Regions from separate parts of the Arthrobacter methylotrophus genome, predicted to be linked through region 2. Evidence: riboswitches for the same ligand, from Rfam matches in the RefSeq annotation. Region 2 holds a riboswitch; each other region holds the start of a gene.
What was found. A riboswitch is a leader RNA that binds a small molecule or an ion and turns the genes downstream of it on or off. The one in region 2 is predicted to bind S-adenosylmethionine.

Region 1 (3,992 bases), 1.4 Mb from region 2:
CCGTCGTACCCGTAGTTTGAATGCACGTGTTCCCCCAAATCCCTGCTCCCGGCACCCCAGTGGGCCGGTGTTCCTACCCCATCACGGCGCCGAAGACGAGCCCAAGCCCGTATGTGGCCGTGGCCGCGGCGAGTCCGATGGCGAGCTGCCGGAGGCCGCGGGTCAGCGGCGAGGTTCCGGACAACAGCCCGACGACGGCGCCGGTCGACAGAAGCGCGATGCCCACCAGAGTACCGGCTACGGCAAGTGCAGCGAAGCCCGTCATGCCGAAGATGAACGGCAGGATCGGCACAATGGCCCCGGAGGCGAAGAAGCAGAAGCTGGAGATGGCGGCACCCCAAGCGGAGCCCACGGCCTCGTGCTCGTTCACGGGTTCATCCGCTTCGGGGCGGAGCGAGAGGCTGGGATCGCAATCGCAGCTGTAGAGGCCCATGCGTTCGGCGGCGCGGTGTTCGGCGGCCTCGCGGGACATGCCCCGGGCAAGGTACACCAGGACCAGCTCGTTGTGTTCGATGTCCAGGGCCGGAGCTGCGGTCAACGTCGCTTGGGTGGGACGGGTGGCCCTGAGGAGCTCCAGTTGCGAGCGGACCGAGACGTATTCGCCGGCACCCATGGACAGGGCGCCCGCCAACAGGCCGGCGATGCCGCTGAAGAGGACCACGGTGGCGGGCACACCGGTGGCCGCCATGCCCATCACGAGGGAGAGGTTGCTGACCAAGCCGTCGTTGGCGCCGAAGACTGCGGCGCGGAAGGTGCCGGAAAGCCTGTTGCGGCCGCGCGTTGCCAGTCCGCGCACCACTTCTTCGTGGATTTGTTCGTCAGCGGCCATCGCGCGGGTTGCCGCGGGATCCTTCGCGTAAGGCGAGCGGCCTTCAGCGCGTTGGGCGAGGGCCAAAACGAACACTGATCCGAAGTTCCGGGCCAGGAATCCAAGCATCTGGCTGCGGGTGGAAGCCGCCTTTGGCATGCCGGCATGGTCACCGAGGAGCTTGAGCCAGTGTGCCTCGTGGCGTCCCTCGGCCTCTGCAAGGGCCAGAAGAATCTCGCGTTCCTCGCCATCCCGGCGCTGTGCCAGCTGGCGGTACACGGCAGCCTCTGCGCGTTCGTCCGCCAAGTATTGGCGCCACCGCTTGATGTCCGACGACGAAGGTTGCGTCGTGGTGGCTTCTGCGTCTTGCGATGGACTGCTTGAGTCTGCCGGACTGTCTGAATGCGGGGTTTTTGCGTGCGGATGCACCGGGACTCCTGGGTTGCTGGGGCGGGCTTCATCGCCTCATTGCATGTCCACTTTATCGCCAATCTTCGCGGTTTTTCGGCTGGTGATCCTCAGCGGATATTTTAGGTGCGCCTCAAAAACGGAGAGGCTTCAGCGAAGCCTTGACCACCGGATGGGGCAGTGCTGGGATGGATGGACAGGGTCCACGAAGGGGCGCCGGCGGCGTGGTGACTGGCTGCCTGATCCGCTTGCGCGATGGGCTCAGCGGCACGTCGAACGGAGGTTGCACCATGGACGGCACCGAGACCCACGCCCGACACCCGGATCGTCCCACGGTCGAGGCCGATCCCGGCTACGACTACAGCGAGGACCTGGAGGTGGACGAGGACCTGGAGGAACAACCCGAGGTCCTCGACGACGACGAACGGGTGGTCCCGCTCGACGCCGACGAACACCGCGAGGATGAAGAGTTCGGATAGGCCCGAGGAGGCCCGTGGGCGCCAGCTAGCCCACGCCAGCTAGCCCAGTTGGAGGGGCTAAAACGCGCTCAGGATGAAGTGCCGTTGCACGCCTGCCCGGTGACCGGTCGCCGCCACCGTGAGGGTGAGTTTCCGCGTGGCCGGGAACCAGCGTGCAGGCTGGACTGCTTGTGAGAGTGCTTCGGTGATGAGTCGCGGCTCGTGATGCCAATGGCGTTCAAGATGGCCATCCACCACGAACGTGATGGAGCCTTGGGAGAGGTCGACGCCGGGAATCACGCGGACGAACTCGTCCACCCGACGGACGCGCGGGACGCGCACGGGGCTTGGCTGTGTGGTGTGGCTGACTGTGGCGGTAGCGCCGCCGGTTTCCAAAGGCATTGCCTTCTCCTGGTGGAGTTGCTCTTGCCCGTTCGGTTGTCTCTGGTCCGGATCGGGCCGCTTCTTCATCCGAACCACCCGTGAACATGGGGTTGGCGTGTGGCAAGTCGGAGCTTGGCGCCACATCTCTTGAAGCTCTTCCTACTGTACAGGCATGACTCCGTACAGGCATGACTGCTGCATACGCACCGGTATAGGCAGCGGCCCCGCACTCAGGGCTCCAAACGCAACAGCGGCACCGCATCCTCCGCCGAGAAGGTGCGGCACCGCCGTCGTGCTTAACTCTGTGATCCTTAGTGGATGGCTACCGGGTGGGCTTCCAAGGGGAGTTCTTCCGCGGCCGCTCCTGCAACGCGACGGTCCCATGCTGCGCGGACTTCGGGGTCCGTGGGAGGGGTCAGCACGGAGACGACGACGTAGATGACCAGCGAGGCGCCGAGGCCCCAGTAGATGGGATCGTTGGCGTAGACGCCGTCTTCGCTGGGGATGATTCCCGTGGCGTAGGCGATCAGCAAGGCCAGGGTCAGGACGGAGCCGACTGCCATGGACCACGCTGCGGCGATGCCGGTGCCGCGCTTCCAGATCAAGCCGCCCAGGATAGCCACCAGCAGGCCACCCACCAGGATGTCGTAGGCGATGGTCAGGGCCACCACGACGTCTTGCGCCGCCATGGAGATCAACACGGCCACGACACCCAATCCAAGGACCCAGTAGCGGTTGGCCTTGACGTCGTGCTCGGGGTTTTCGCTGTCGTTCGTGTTGATTGTCTTGCCGAACCAGCTGGCCACAAACGGCACAACGTCGGCGCGGGCCACCCGGGCGGCCAGGCCGATCACGGCGCCGGCGACGCCGTACAGGACGCAATAGATGCCTGCGGTGGCACCGCCCCAACGGGCCACGGTGGCGGTCTTGGCCGTGAAGACGCGCTGCCAGATGTCCTGACCGATCAGCAAGCCAAGGGTGTAGACCACGAAGTACGTGATGATGGTCTGGGCTCCGATGCCGTCCAGTTGGAAGAAGCTGGCGTCAACGCGGGCGCGGATCCCGTCGAAGCCGCCTGCGGCGTTGAGGACGAACGGCAGCATGAGGAAGAAGATGCCAACCGTCTTGATGATGAACTGCACTTGGTCGGCGAGGGTGATGGACCACATGCCGCCAATGGTGGAGTAGACCAGGACGATTGCGCCGCCGACGGCGATGGCGAGCCAACGCTCCCAGCCGAAGAGGACAACGAAGATGGTGGCGTAGGCGCCCGTGGACGTGGCGCACAGCATGAGGGTGTAGGCCAGCATGACGATGCCGGACGTCTGGGTGGCGCGCTGGCCGTAACGCAGGCTCAGCATTTGGGAGACGGTGTAGATCTTCAGACGCTGGATGGTGCCGGCGAAGAGCAGGCCCAGGAGGAGCACGCCCGAACCGATGGCCACTACCAGCCACATCCCGGAGATGCCGAACTTGTAGCCGAGGCCGACGCCGCCAACGGTTGATGCACCACCGAGGACGACTGCGGCCATGATGCCGGTGTAGAGCATCGGACCGAGGCGGCGTCCGGCCACCAGGAAGTCGCTGTTGTTCTTGGTGCGCGATTTGCCCCACCAGCCGAAGGCCAGCATGGCAAGCAGGTACACCACCACGATCGCAATATTGATGAACGAAGAGTCCACGATTGGTTCCTGAGGGTGATGCGCAGGGCTTCCAGGGATTCCGACGGCGGTTCCGCTGGATTTCCTCGCGGCTTGCAGAAGGTCCCTGCGCTAGTGATTGGGGAAAGCGGCCTGCGATTTGTAACACGCAAACAACATTTGTTGCCTATGAGGATACTTAGTGATGCGAGTAACAGTCAAGATGTCGCTGCCGCGGAGGGACGCTCCGGCGCCCCGGAAGGCCAATTGGGTGGCCGCTCCGGATACTATTGC
Region 2 (3,992 bases):
GCAGGTGCTGGCCAACGCCACTGACGACGACACGTGGGACACCATGGACGAGGGAACCTTCCAAATGCTGGAGCGGGTCCTGTCCCCTTCCGGTGCGGAGCGCGTCGAATACTGGCACGGGGATCCCGATGCCGGGAGCTGGGGCGCCGAGCGTCCCGCAATCCCCGAGCGCCGCGTACCGGGATTGGTGCACGAAAGCTCCAGCTTGCCAATCGGCGAAGAGGAGGACGCCGTCGTCGGGACCGACTACCGCCTCAACGGCGTGCAGAACGTCTTCGTCACCGGCGGCAGCCTCTGGCCCACCGGCGGGTCCTGGAACCCCACCATGACCATGGTGGCCCTGGCGCAGGACCTCGCCGAAAGACTAGCGGCCGACGGCGGAACGGCGGCAGCGCCGTGACCTTCGCCCCGGCGCTGGACCCGGCGCTCCTTCCCACCGTTCCGCCCATGAGCGTCGCCGATGTGCTGGACCGGCAGGACGGCGTGTACTGGGTAGTCAAGGACGCGAACTCGGTCTTCCTGTGGGTCAACCAGAACTTCGCGGACCTAGTGAGCATGAGCAAGGCGGAACTGATCGGGCACCAGGACTCGCGCGCGGAACACGTTGCCCACGACAAGGAAGTGATGGCGAGCGGAAAGCCCCTGCTCAACTTCCACGAAACGATCGCCGTCCCCAGCAAAGAAGACGGCATGGTGAATGTGGACATCGTGACCCAAAAAGGGTTGTTGCGCGCCCTGGGCAGCAAGGAAATCATTGGCATCACGGTCTGTTTCTCCCTGAAGGACCCGGTCAATGACTGAATCCGCTGAGGACTGGATCAAACGGCTGGACATGTCCCCCGCTAGTGTGGGCGGCTGGTTCGCGTCCGCCCTGGTAAGCAACGAGGACATAACCGGTTCGGCGTTGCCTCCGCGCTTCGACGTCGATCACCCGCTCTACAGTTCCAACTGGTACCTGCTGCAGACCGGGGAGATTCTCCAGCTGCACACCCTGAAGCAGGACGAGTTGTGGTTCTTCCACTTGGGGACGCCCCTCAGGCTGCATGTCTTCTCGCCGGACAATGGCTATTCCGAACTCGGCTATTCCGAAACCCTGTTCGGTCCCAACCCGGAGGCCGGCGAGACCTTGCAAGGAGTTGCCCCGCATTCCACGTGGTTCGGGGCGGAGTTGGCCGGTCCGGGGTTCGCCTTGGTCAGCTGCAGCCTCTCGCCCGGTTACGAGAGATCGGACTCGGCGAAGCCAACGGAAAAGGACATCGAGTCCCTCGTTTCGAGGTTCCCCGGGCATGCAGCGCTGATCCTGCGCTTGGCGTCCGGATAGAAACGTCTGATGCGCCGGTTCTGGGGCCGGCGCATCAGGCTTCTTCCCCCAACTAACTCGCAGTTGTTGTCGTTCTGAGGGCTCAAAACGACAACAACTGCGAGTCAGTTGGGTTAATGAGGAAGACGCCGCCCATTCCCCCAGAGGGCCCGAGTCCGTAGGGTATCGACATGAGCATCTACATCAGCCCCGACTCTGCTGCATGGTCGCTGACCGCCATGGCGACTGCCGCGTCAGCGGGATCAATCGATGATGCGAACGGCATGTCCAAGCTGGTGCAGGAAATCTACGAAACTGAAGGTTTCGAGGCCCTGTCCGGCGTGGTTTTTGCCTTGGCTCATCACAACAGCCTCTCGCTGCACGCGCTGGCGACAGCCACCGGGATATCCGTCCACGAGTTACTCGAAATCCGGAAGCATCAAGGCTCCACGTTTCATCGCTCCCCCACGGGAGTAGCGCCACGGACTGATGCCCTGCCGCAGCGGCTCCAAGCAAGCCTGGAACAACTGCCCAACCAAACCGAGGCCTAGTCCCCACCACCCACCGGCGTTGCCGCCCGGTTACGGAACATGACGACTGCCGGTAATGCAGGCCGCCGTCATGGATGTTATTTTCTTCTTGAGTAATGAGCACCAGCGCGAAGCCCTGACTTGCTGGTCGGCAACCCTCTCTCCGGCGGGGTGCCTCAGGTGACTACTCGGCGTATCGACACTTTCGAACTGCAAGCGTGACTGAGGAGCACCAATGCCTGAACCCACTGAAGAAAAACTCTCCTACCGTCTCATCACGGGTCCTGATACCAAGGAATTCTGTGAGCGGATCTCTACCGCCCTTGCCGAGGGATACGTGTTGCACGGCAGCCCGGCCGCGACATTCAACGGCACGGACGTGATCGTGGCGCAGGCCATCGTCCTCCCCGCGGCAATCGCCAGCGCGGATGCCGCGGTTGCCAATGCGGTGGACCAGCTTGATGAAGAGTTCGACGGCGAGGGCCACGCATGAGCTACGCCGGCGACCTGAGCCCGCACGACGCCTGGGCCAAACTGGAGCAAGGCGCCATCCTGGTGGACGTCCGCACCGAAGGCGAGTGGGCCCACATCGGCATCCCGGACACCGCGTCTGCGAACAACAAAGGAAACGATCCCCTGTTCATTCAGTGGAACCTTGCCGGCGGGATCCCCAACTCGGGATTTATCGAGCAGCTCAAGCAACAGGCCCCGGAGGCGGATGCCACCGAACTGGTCTTCCTCTGCCGTTCCGGACAGCGATCAATCGCCGCCGCCAGTGCCGCAACACAGGCCGGCTACACCGCCTACAACGTCCTTGAAGGCTTTGAGGGCGAACCGGACCGCTACGGCGAGCGAACCGTGAATGGTTGGAAAAACCGTGGACTTCCTACGAATCTGGGGAAGATCTAAGTGACATTCAATCCTGACGCCGCTGGCTGGAACCCTGAGACCCAGGCAGTCCGCGGCGGCCTTGACCGCACCAATTTCCAGGAGACCTCCGAAGCTGTCTTCCTGAATTCCGGCTTCGTCTACGAATCCGCGGCAGCCGCCGAGCGCGCGTTTACGGGCGAAGACGAGCGCTTCGTCTACTCTCGTTACGGCAACCCCTCGGTTGCAACGTTCCAGGAGCGGCTCCGCCTGCTCGAAGGCACCGAAGCATGCTTCGCGACGGCGTCGGGCATGTCCGCTGTCTTCACCGCGCTTGGTGCGTTGCTGGCCGCCGGTGACCGTGTGGTTGCCGCGCGTTCGCTGTTCGGTTCCTGCTTCGTCATCCTCAACGAGATCCTGCCCCGCTGGGGCGTCGAGACGGTCTTCGTTGACGGACCGGACCTGGATCAGTGGCGCGCCGCGTTGTCCGAACCCACCACCGCAGTGTTTTTCGAGTCGCCGTCGAACCCGATGCAGGAAATCGTGGACATCGCCGCCGTGAGCGAGCTGGCCCACGCCGCGGGCGCTACCGTCGTCGTCGACAATGTCTTTGCCACTCCGCTGCTGCAGCGTTGTGGCGAACTCGGCGCCGACGTGATTGTCTACTCGGGCACCAAACACATCGATGGCCAAGGCCGGGTCCTGGGCGGAGCGATCCTGGGCACCAAGGAGTTCATCGAAGGTCCCGTCAAGCAACTCATGCGACACACAGGACCATCGCTTTCCGCGTTCAACGCCTGGGTGCTGACCAAGGGCCTGGAAACCATGGCGCTGCGAGTAAACCACTCCTCGGCGTCGGCGTTGCGGATCGCAGAATGGCTCGAGGAACAACCGGCCATCAGCTGGGTCAAGTATCCGCTGCTTAAGTCCCACCCCCAGTACGAGCTCGCCGCGAAGCAAATGAAAGCCGGCGGCACGGTCCTGACCTTCGAGCTGCTCCCTTCCGCCGGGCGATCGGCCAAAGAGGCCGCTTTCGCGTTGCTGGACGGACTCGCCATCATCGATATCTCGAACAACCTAGGCGACTCCAAGTCCCTCATCACCCACCCCGCCACCACCACCCACCGCGCCATGGGTCCGGAAGGCCGCGCGGCCATCGGCCTGAGCGACGGCGTCGTGCGGCTTTCAGTGGGGCTGGAGGATGTGGACGACCTCGTCCGGGATCTGGAACGGGCCCTCAAGCAGGTCTAGCTCGGCGCTTCGCGCCAGTCCTGGCGCACCCAGGTGAGGACGGG
Region 3 (3,992 bases), 1.8 Mb from region 2:
TTGGGGACGATCTGCCCTGGTGCGTAGTTGACGTTCGAGGCGTTCGGTTGCGGGCTCCCGCCTGCATAGGCAGTGATGAAGCCGTTGGACGTGGTGTTGGCGACCGTGATGTTCATCGCAACAGCCGAAACCCCCGACGCCGGGACGCCGCCGCGCCCGGTGACTTTGACGACGATGGTACTTCCGGGAGCGACGGCTTGTTTTGGTGCGCCGGTACCGTCCCGGGTATCCAGTTGCCGGAACGGAGCCTGGGCGGAGAACGTCCCGGGAGCGGACGATGCGCCAGCGGCAAGGTAGTAACCGGTGGTGTCGGCGATGAGTTGGACTGTGCCGTTGGAGCTATTCGTGAAGGAAATCGTTCCGTCGGACCCCACCGGCGTGATCGCGAAATTCGGGACGATCTGCCCGGGAGCAAAATTCAGGTTGGAGGTCGCCGGCCGATTGGTTCCACCGGCATAGGCAGTGATGAAGCCATTCGACGTCGGGCTGGCCACCGTGATGTTCATCGCCACAGCGGAAACTCCGGAAGCGGGGAGGCCGCCGCGTCCGGCAACCTTGACGCTGATGGTCTGTCCAGGGGCGACCGGCCCGTGGACACCACCGGTCCCGTCCCGCGTGTCAAGTTGCCTGCAAGGGGTCGTAGCCGCAAAACCGCCCATAGGGTCTTGCGATGGGGAGAAGAGCGAAGGGCTGACGTAAAGCAGCCGGTTAGGCATGCAGTTTCCAGTCGACTGGACCATCCCGGCTGTTGCGCCGACAGTCAACGTTGCTGAGACCTGCGCGGGACTCCACGATGGATGCATGGAGAGGAGCATCGCTGCTGCCCCTGCCACATGGGGAGAGGCCATGGATGTTCCATCCAAGGTGTTCGTCGCGGTGGGTGAGGTATACCAATCAGAAACGATACCGACGCCTGGCGCGTAGAGATCCACGCAAGGGCCGTAGTTGGAGAACGATGCTTGGTGATCTGTGCTGTCGCTGGCCGCTACGGTCAAGGCGGCGGCAACCCGTCCGGGCGAACTGTTGCATGCGTCGGCGGCGGGTAAGCCGTTTTGGCCTTGGTTGCCCGCTGCCAAGGTCACGCTGATTCCGTGATCGATGACGCCTTGGACGGCAGCGTCGAGAGTGGTGTCTATTGCCTCCGCGCTCAAGCTGAGGTTGGCAACCGCGGGAGTTCCGGCTAGGTGATTCGCGGCTATCCAATCCAAGCCGGCAATGACATCGGATGCGGTGCCTGAGCCAGTACAATCGAGCACCCGGACAGGGACGATGTTGGCTGACTTGGCGACACCGTACTTTGTTCCGGCGATGGTTCCTGAAACGTGGGTTCCGTGGCCGTTACAGTCCTCGGTGCCATGCCCGTCGTCGGGGGTGACTCCGGCAAATCCGGGCAGGACGCGGCCGCTGAAATCCGTGTTGGCGGAAGCGATCCCGGTGTCCACCACGTAGACGGTGACGCCCGCGCCGCTCGACGGCGGCGTGTAGCTTCCATCCAGAGGAAGGGTGCGCTGGTCGATCCGGTCAAGGCCCCAAGAGGGCGCCGGCTGTTGGGTATCCGTAATCCGCACCGGAGTGTCACGGTCCACGGAGACAACCCGGTTCGACGTCGCCAGCGCGGCGGCCTTGGCGGGCGTCGCGGTGACGACGGCGGCCTTGAGGGCATGCGTGAACGTTTGGTCCACCGCGACTCCCTGCGAGCGGAGCTCCGCGGTCTTGCCGGCAACGTCCGTGCCTTCGGCGTAGTGGACAACGTAGCGGCCTTCGCCCGTTCCCGTGTCGGCATGCGCCGGCAGCGGCACTCCGAAAGTGAAGCATGATGCGAGCAAGAACAGGGCTATCGGACCGAGGCCGAAAGGCTTTTTCACGAGCTTCAATCTTCCTGTGACGGACAGTGCCGGGGAGGCATCCGAAGGATGCAGGCTGCCGCCCAATTCTATCTCCTGTAACACAGGCATCACCCGACCCTTCAATTTCAAGGCTCACAGCCTTTGGCGTAAGCGAACAAAACGCGGCGAAGTGTCACAAAGATGTCATAATCTTCGTCAGGAGGGGTCCGGATTTCCTAGACTCTTCCTATAGGTCATGAGCGCCAGCGACAGCCCCGGCTTGCTGGCCGGCAACCCTCCTCTCGCGGCGGGGTGCCCCGGGTGAAGACCTGGCCCTCCGCTGTGTTGGCGGCAGGCAAGCGCGATGTGAGGTGTCAACGAATGACAATTGCTGCAACAGCCATACCCCGCTCCGGTACCCAGGACGGAACCTTGAAGTATGTTTCGATCGGCGGACTCGAACTGGAGGCCGGAGGTTTCCTGCCCGAGGTGGTCCTTGCGTACGAGACGTGGGGGCGGCTCAATGCCGATGCTTCCAACGCAGTCCTGGTGGAACATGCCCTCACGGGCAGCACGCATGTTGCCCGTGGCGAGAGCGACGAGGAAGGCTGGTGGGAGGAGCTCGTCGGTCCCGGCGCCACCATCGACACCGAGCGCTACTTCGTCGTCTCCGTCAACATCGTGGGAGGTTGCAACGGCAGCACGGGGCCGTCGTCGACCGCTCCGGACGGCAAGCCGTGGGGTTCCCGTTTCCCGCTCGTGACTCTGCGGGACAGTACCGTGGCCGAAGCCCGGCTGGCAGACGCCCTCGGGATCCACAGCTGGCACACAGTGGTGGGCGGGTCCCTGGGCGGCGCGCGTGCACTGGAATGGGCCGTCGGCTACCCGGACCGTGTCAAGCGATGCGCCGTCATTTCGATCGGTGCGTACAGCACCGCCGAACAGATCGCCTTCGCCCAGGCCCAGACACTCGCTATCCGGCAAGATGCCGCCTTCAACGGTGGCGACTACTATGGGCAGGCTGCGCCCGAGGCCGGTTTGGCCCTCGCCCGGCGCATCGCACATATCACCTACCGTTCGGCAGATGAACTGGACTTCCGCTTCGGCAGGAAGGCCCAGGACAGCGAAGCGCCGCTCCGCGCCTCCGCTTTGGGGGAGCGGGGCCGCTACCAGGTGGAAAGCTACCTGGACCATCAGGGAAGCAAGCTGGTCCAGCGTTTCGATGCCAACAGCTACATCGCCATCACTGAGGCACTCATGAGCCATGACGTCACGCGCGGCCGCGGCTCGTTGGAGGATGCGCTGTCCGTGGCGACGGCGAAATTCTTTGTTGCCTCGGTGGACTCGGACCGCCTTTACTTCCCCGAACAATCCCAGGAGCTGGCCAAGGCGTTGCCCGGAGAGGTTCCTGTCCACGTGATCGAAGCGCCGATCGGGCACGACGGTTTCCTCACCGAGATCGGCCAACTAGGCCCCCAGCTGCGCGAGGCATTCTTCAGCTGAATCAGCCGTTCATGATCTCCTGGCGGAGTTTCATGTATTCCTCCATGGGGATCTTCCCGTCACTGTACTGCTGGTCCAGTTCGGCAAGTTTCCGTGCCCGGTAGCCTTGGTAGGCGGCATTGGCTGAGGGAGTAGCCGACGACGGCGGGGCGGCCTGCGGCGCGGGTGTCGCCACCGGGGGCTGCGGCTCAGCCGGGATGGTCACCGGGGGCTGTGCCGGGTATCCGTAGGGGTAATTCTGGGGAGGACCCGGGTAGTTCGGTCCGGGGTAGTTCGGTCCAGGGTAGTTCTGCGGAGGGAAGTCCCGGATCCTGCGTTGGCGCGATCGGTTGTACATGCGGATCCCCATGGGAATCAGCCAAGAGCAGACGATGATCCAGAAGATCAAATTGTTCACGGTGGAGGCCTTCCTGTCCTCCTCCAGCTTAGTCCCCGCGCCTGTGGCAAGCCGTTGGGGCCCCGGTCAGCTCCGGGGCACAACAATATCGGCCGGACCCAAGACAGGTCCCGGCGTCGGGCGTTTTGGCAGGATTCCGTCGCCTGAGGACTGATGGCGGAGCCGGCGGATGACCCACGGGACAAAATATTCCCGTGCCCACACCAGGTCGCTGGAGCGCGCTTCGCGCCAAGTGCGCTGGGGGAGCGGCTTGGGGAGGAGCGGCT
Region 4 (3,992 bases), 4.9 Mb from region 2:
CGGCAGCCTCTGGCCCACCGGCGGGTCCTGGAACCCCACCATGACCATGGTGGCCCTGGCGCAGGACCTCGCCGAAAGACTAGCGGCCGACGGCGGAACGGCGGCAGCGCCGTGACCTTCGCCCCGCGCTGGACCCGGCGCTCCTTCCCACCGTTCCGCCCATGAGCGTCGCCGATGTGCTGGACCGGCAGGACGGCGTGTACTGGGTAGTCAAGGACGCGAACTCGGTCTTCCTGTGGGTCAACCAGAACTTCGCGGACCTAGTGAGCATGAGCAAGGCGGAACTGATCGGGCACCAGGACTCGCGCGCGGAACACGTTGCCCACGACAAGGAAGTGATGGCGAGCGGAAAGCCCCTGCTCAACTTCCACGAAACGATCGCCGTCCCCAGCAAAGAAGACGGCATGGTGAATGTGGACATCGTGACCCAAAAAGGGTTGTTGCGCGCCCTGGGCAGCAAGGAAATCATTGGCATCACGGTCTGTTTCTCCCTGAAGGACCCGGTCAATGACTGAATCCGCTGAGGACTGGATCAAACGGCTGGACATGTCCCCCGCTAGTGTGGGCGGCTGGTTCGCGTCCGCCCTGGTAAGCAACGAGGACATAACCGGTTCGGCGTTGCCTCCGCGCTTCGACGTCGATCACCCGCTCTACAGTTCCAACTGGTACCTGCTGCAGACCGGGGAGATTCTCCAGCTGCACACCCTGAAGCAGGACGAGTTGTGGTTCTTCCACTTGGGGACGCCCCTCAGGCTGCATGTCTTCTCGCCGGACAATGGCTATTCCGAACTCGGCTATTCCGAAACCCTGTTCGGTCCCAACCCGGAGGCCGGCGAGACCTTGCAAGGAGTTGCCCCGCATTCCACGTGGTTCGGGGCGGAGTTGGCCGGTCCGGGGTTCGCCTTGGTCAGCTGCAGCCTCTCGCCCGGTTACGAGAGATCGGACTCGGCGAAGCCAACGGAAAAGGACATCGAGTCCCTCGTTTCGAGGTTCCCCGGGCATGCAGCGCTGATCCTGCGCTTGGCGTCCGGATAGAAACGTCTGATGCGCCGGTTCTGGGGCCGGCGCATCAGGCTTCTTCCCCAACTAACTCGCAGTTGTTGTCGTTCTGAGGGCTCAAAACGACAACAACTGCGAGTCAGTTGGGTTAATGAGGAAGACGCCGCCCATTCCCCCAGAGGGCCCGAGTCCGTAGGGTATCGACATGAGCATCTACATCAGCCCCGACTCTGCTGCATGGTCGCTGACCGCCATGGCGACTGCCGCGTCAGCGGGATCAATCGATGATGCGAACGGCATGTCCAAGCTGGTGCAGGAAATCTACGAAACTGAAGGTTTCGAGGCCCTGTCCGGCGTGGTTTTTGCCTTGGCTCATCACAACAGCCTCTCGCTGCACGCGCTGGCGACAGCCACCGGGATATCCGTCCACGAGTTACTCGAAATCCGGAAGCATCAAGGCTCCACGTTTCATCGCTCCCCACGGGAGTAGCGCCACGGACTGATGCCCTGCCGCAGCGGCTCCAAGCAAGCCTGGAACAACTGCCCAACCAAACCGAGGCCTAGTCCCCACCACCCACCGGCGTTGCCGCCCGGTTACGGAACATGACGACTGCCGGTAATGCAGGCCGCCGTCATGGATGTTATTTTCTTCTTGAGTAATGAGCACCAGCGCGAAGCCCTGACTTGCTGGTCGGCAACCCTCTCTCCGGCGGGGTGCCTCAGGTGACTACTCGGCGTATCGACACTTTCGAACTGCAAGCGTGACTGAGGAGCACCAATGCCTGAACCCACTGAAGAAAAACTCTCCTACCGTCTCATCACGGGTCCTGATACCAAGGAATTCTGTGAGCGGATCTCTACCGCCCTTGCCGAGGGATACGTGTTGCACGGCAGCCCGGCCGCGACATTCAACGGCACGGACGTGATCGTGGCGCAGGCCATCGTCCTCCCCGCGGCAATCGCCAGCGCGGATGCCGCGGTTGCCAATGCGGTGGACCAGCTTGATGAAGAGTTCGACGGCGAGGGCCACGCATGAGCTACGCCGGCGACCTGAGCCCGCACGACGCCTGGGCCAAACTGGAGCAAGGCGCCATCCTGGTGGACGTCCGCACCGAAGGCGAGTGGGCCCACATCGGCATCCCGGACACCGCGTCTGCGAACAACAAAGGAAACGATCCCCTGTTCATTCAGTGGAACCTTGCCGGCGGGATCCCCAACTCGGGATTTATCGAGCAGCTCAAGCAACAGGCCCCGGAGGCGGATGCCACCGAACTGGTCTTCCTCTGCCGTTCCGGACAGCGATCAATCGCCGCCGCCAGTGCCGCAACACAGGCCGGCTACACCGCCTACAACGTCCTTGAAGGCTTTGAGGGCGAACCGGACCGCTACGGCGAGCGAACCGTGAATGGTTGGAAAAACCGTGGACTTCCTACGAATCTGGGGAAGATCTAAGTGACATTCAATCCTGACGCCGCTGGCTGGAACCCTGAGACCCAGGCAGTCCGCGGCGGCCTTGACCGCACCAATTTCCAGGAGACCTCCGAAGCTGTCTTCCTGAATTCCGGCTTCGTCTACGAATCCGCGGCAGCCGCCGAGCGCGCGTTTACGGGCGAAGACGAGCGCTTCGTCTACTCTCGTTACGGCAACCCCTCGGTTGCAACGTTCCAGGAGCGGCTCCGCCTGCTCGAAGGCACCGAAGCATGCTTCGCGACGGCGTCGGGCATGTCCGCTGTCTTCACCGCGCTTGGTGCGTTGCTGGCCGCCGGTGACCGTGTGGTTGCCGCGCGTTCGCTGTTCGGTTCCTGCTTCGTCATCCTCAACGAGATCCTGCCCCGCTGGGGCGTCGAGACGGTCTTCGTTGACGGACCGGACCTGGATCAGTGGCGCGCCGCGTTGTCCGAACCCACCACCGCAGTGTTTTTCGAGTCGCCGTCGAACCCGATGCAGGAAATCGTGGACATCGCCGCCGTGAGCGAGCTGGCCCACGCCGCGGGCGCTACCGTCGTCGTCGACAATGTCTTTGCCACTCCGCTGCTGCAGCGTTGTGGCGAACTCGGCGCCGACGTGATTGTCTACTCGGGCACCAAACACATCGATGGCCAAGGCCGGGTCCTGGGCGGAGCGATCCTGGGCACCAAGGAGTTCATCGAAGGTCCCGTCAAGCAACTCATGCGACACACAGGACCATCGCTTTCCGCGTTCAACGCCTGGGTGCTGACCAAGGGCCTGGAAACCATGGCGCTGCGAGTAAACCACTCCTCGGCGTCGGCGTTGCGGATCGCAGAATGGCTCGAGGAACAACCGGCCATCAGCTGGGTCAAGTATCCGCTGCTTAAGTCCCACCCCCAGTACGAGCTCGCCGCGAAGCAAATGAAAGCCGGCGGCACGGTCCTGACCTTCGAGCTGCTCCCTTCCGCCGGGCGATCGGCCAAAGAGGCCGCTTTCGCGTTGCTGGACGGACTCGCCATCATCGATATCTCGAACAACCTAGGCGACTCCAAGTCCCTCATCACCCACCCCGCCACCACCACCCACCGCGCCATGGGTCCGGAAGGCCGCGCGGCCATCGGCCTGAGCGACGGCGTCGTGCGGCTTTCAGTGGGGCTGGAGGATGTGGACGACCTCGTCCGGGATCTGGAACGGGCCCTCAAGCAGGTCTAGCTCGGCGCTTCGCGCCAGTCCTGGCGCACCCAGGTGAGGACGGGCTGCGGCTTTGTGTCGCCCTCGTCCTTCTCCGAGCGCATCGTGATCTGAACGGCGTGCTCGACGACGGCGGCCAGTCCGACGGCGTCGGGCGCGCTCCCGTTCTGGCTCCAGCGTTCGGCAACACCCCGCTGCTCGATGGCGCCGTTCCGCGGCTCAGGATGGCTGCCACGCCGGTTTGGACCAAGTCGAATTCACCCTGTTCGGCGAGCACAGGTTCCAGGTACTCCACCAACGACCAGACGACGTCCGCGGCGGGCTCCGGGCGGAATGTTCCGAAGTCCAGCAGT

Region 1: another riboswitch for S-adenosylmethionine. It lies ahead of ABD884_RS17810 (hypothetical protein); the one in region 2 lies ahead of ABD884_RS24990 (DUF1737 domain-containing protein).
Region 3: another riboswitch for S-adenosylmethionine. It lies ahead of metX (homoserine O-acetyltransferase MetX); the one in region 2 lies ahead of ABD884_RS24990 (DUF1737 domain-containing protein).
Region 4: another riboswitch for S-adenosylmethionine. It lies ahead of ABD884_RS00020 (DUF1737 domain-containing protein); the one in region 2 lies ahead of ABD884_RS24990 (DUF1737 domain-containing protein).

What each region holds. Positions count from the first base shown of each region.
Region 1 is NZ_BAABED010000001.1:3,423,883-3,427,874, reverse strand. It holds gene ABD884_RS17825 (matrixin family metalloprotease) at 1-26, opposite strand, end outside; gene ABD884_RS17820 (VIT1/CCC1 transporter family protein) at 74-1,237, opposite strand; gene ABD884_RS17815 (hypothetical protein) at 1,441-1,695, shown strand; gene ABD884_RS17810 (hypothetical protein) at 1,753-2,076, opposite strand; SAM riboswitch class IV at 2,092-2,211, opposite strand; gene ABD884_RS17805 (sodium:solute symporter family transporter) at 2,370-3,740, opposite strand.
Region 2 is NZ_BAABED010000001.1:4,858,849-4,862,840, reverse strand. It holds gene ABD884_RS25010 (GMC oxidoreductase) at 1-400, shown strand, start outside; gene ABD884_RS25005 (PAS domain-containing protein) at 397-801, shown strand; gene ABD884_RS25000 (cupin domain-containing protein) at 794-1,321, shown strand; gene ABD884_RS24995 (hypothetical protein) at 1,492-1,851, shown strand; SAM riboswitch class IV at 1,943-2,055, shown strand; gene ABD884_RS24990 (DUF1737 domain-containing protein) at 2,066-2,323, shown strand; gene ABD884_RS24985 (rhodanese-like domain-containing protein) at 2,320-2,739, shown strand; gene ABD884_RS24980 (O-succinylhomoserine sulfhydrylase) at 2,740-3,948, shown strand; gene ABD884_RS24975 (glutamate--cysteine ligase 2) at 3,945-3,992, opposite strand, start outside.
Region 3 is NZ_BAABED010000001.1:3,032,250-3,036,241, reverse strand. It holds gene ABD884_RS15995 (S8 family serine peptidase) at 1-1,955, opposite strand, end outside; SAM riboswitch class IV at 2,079-2,194, shown strand; gene metX (homoserine O-acetyltransferase MetX) at 2,208-3,329, shown strand; gene ABD884_RS15985 (hypothetical protein) at 3,331-3,726, opposite strand; gene ABD884_RS15980 (SGNH/GDSL hydrolase family protein) at 3,793-3,992, opposite strand, start outside.
Region 4 is NZ_BAABED010000001.1:897-4,888, reverse strand. It holds gene ABD884_RS00040 (GMC oxidoreductase) at 1-115, shown strand, start outside; gene ABD884_RS00035 (PAS domain-containing protein) at 162-515, shown strand; gene ABD884_RS00030 (cupin domain-containing protein) at 508-1,035, shown strand; gene ABD884_RS00025 (hypothetical protein) at 1,205-1,489, shown strand; SAM riboswitch class IV at 1,655-1,767, shown strand; gene ABD884_RS00020 (DUF1737 domain-containing protein) at 1,778-2,035, shown strand; gene ABD884_RS00015 (rhodanese-like domain-containing protein) at 2,032-2,451, shown strand; gene ABD884_RS00010 (O-succinylhomoserine sulfhydrylase) at 2,452-3,660, shown strand; gene ABD884_RS00005 (YbdK family carboxylate-amine ligase) at 3,859-3,992, opposite strand, start outside.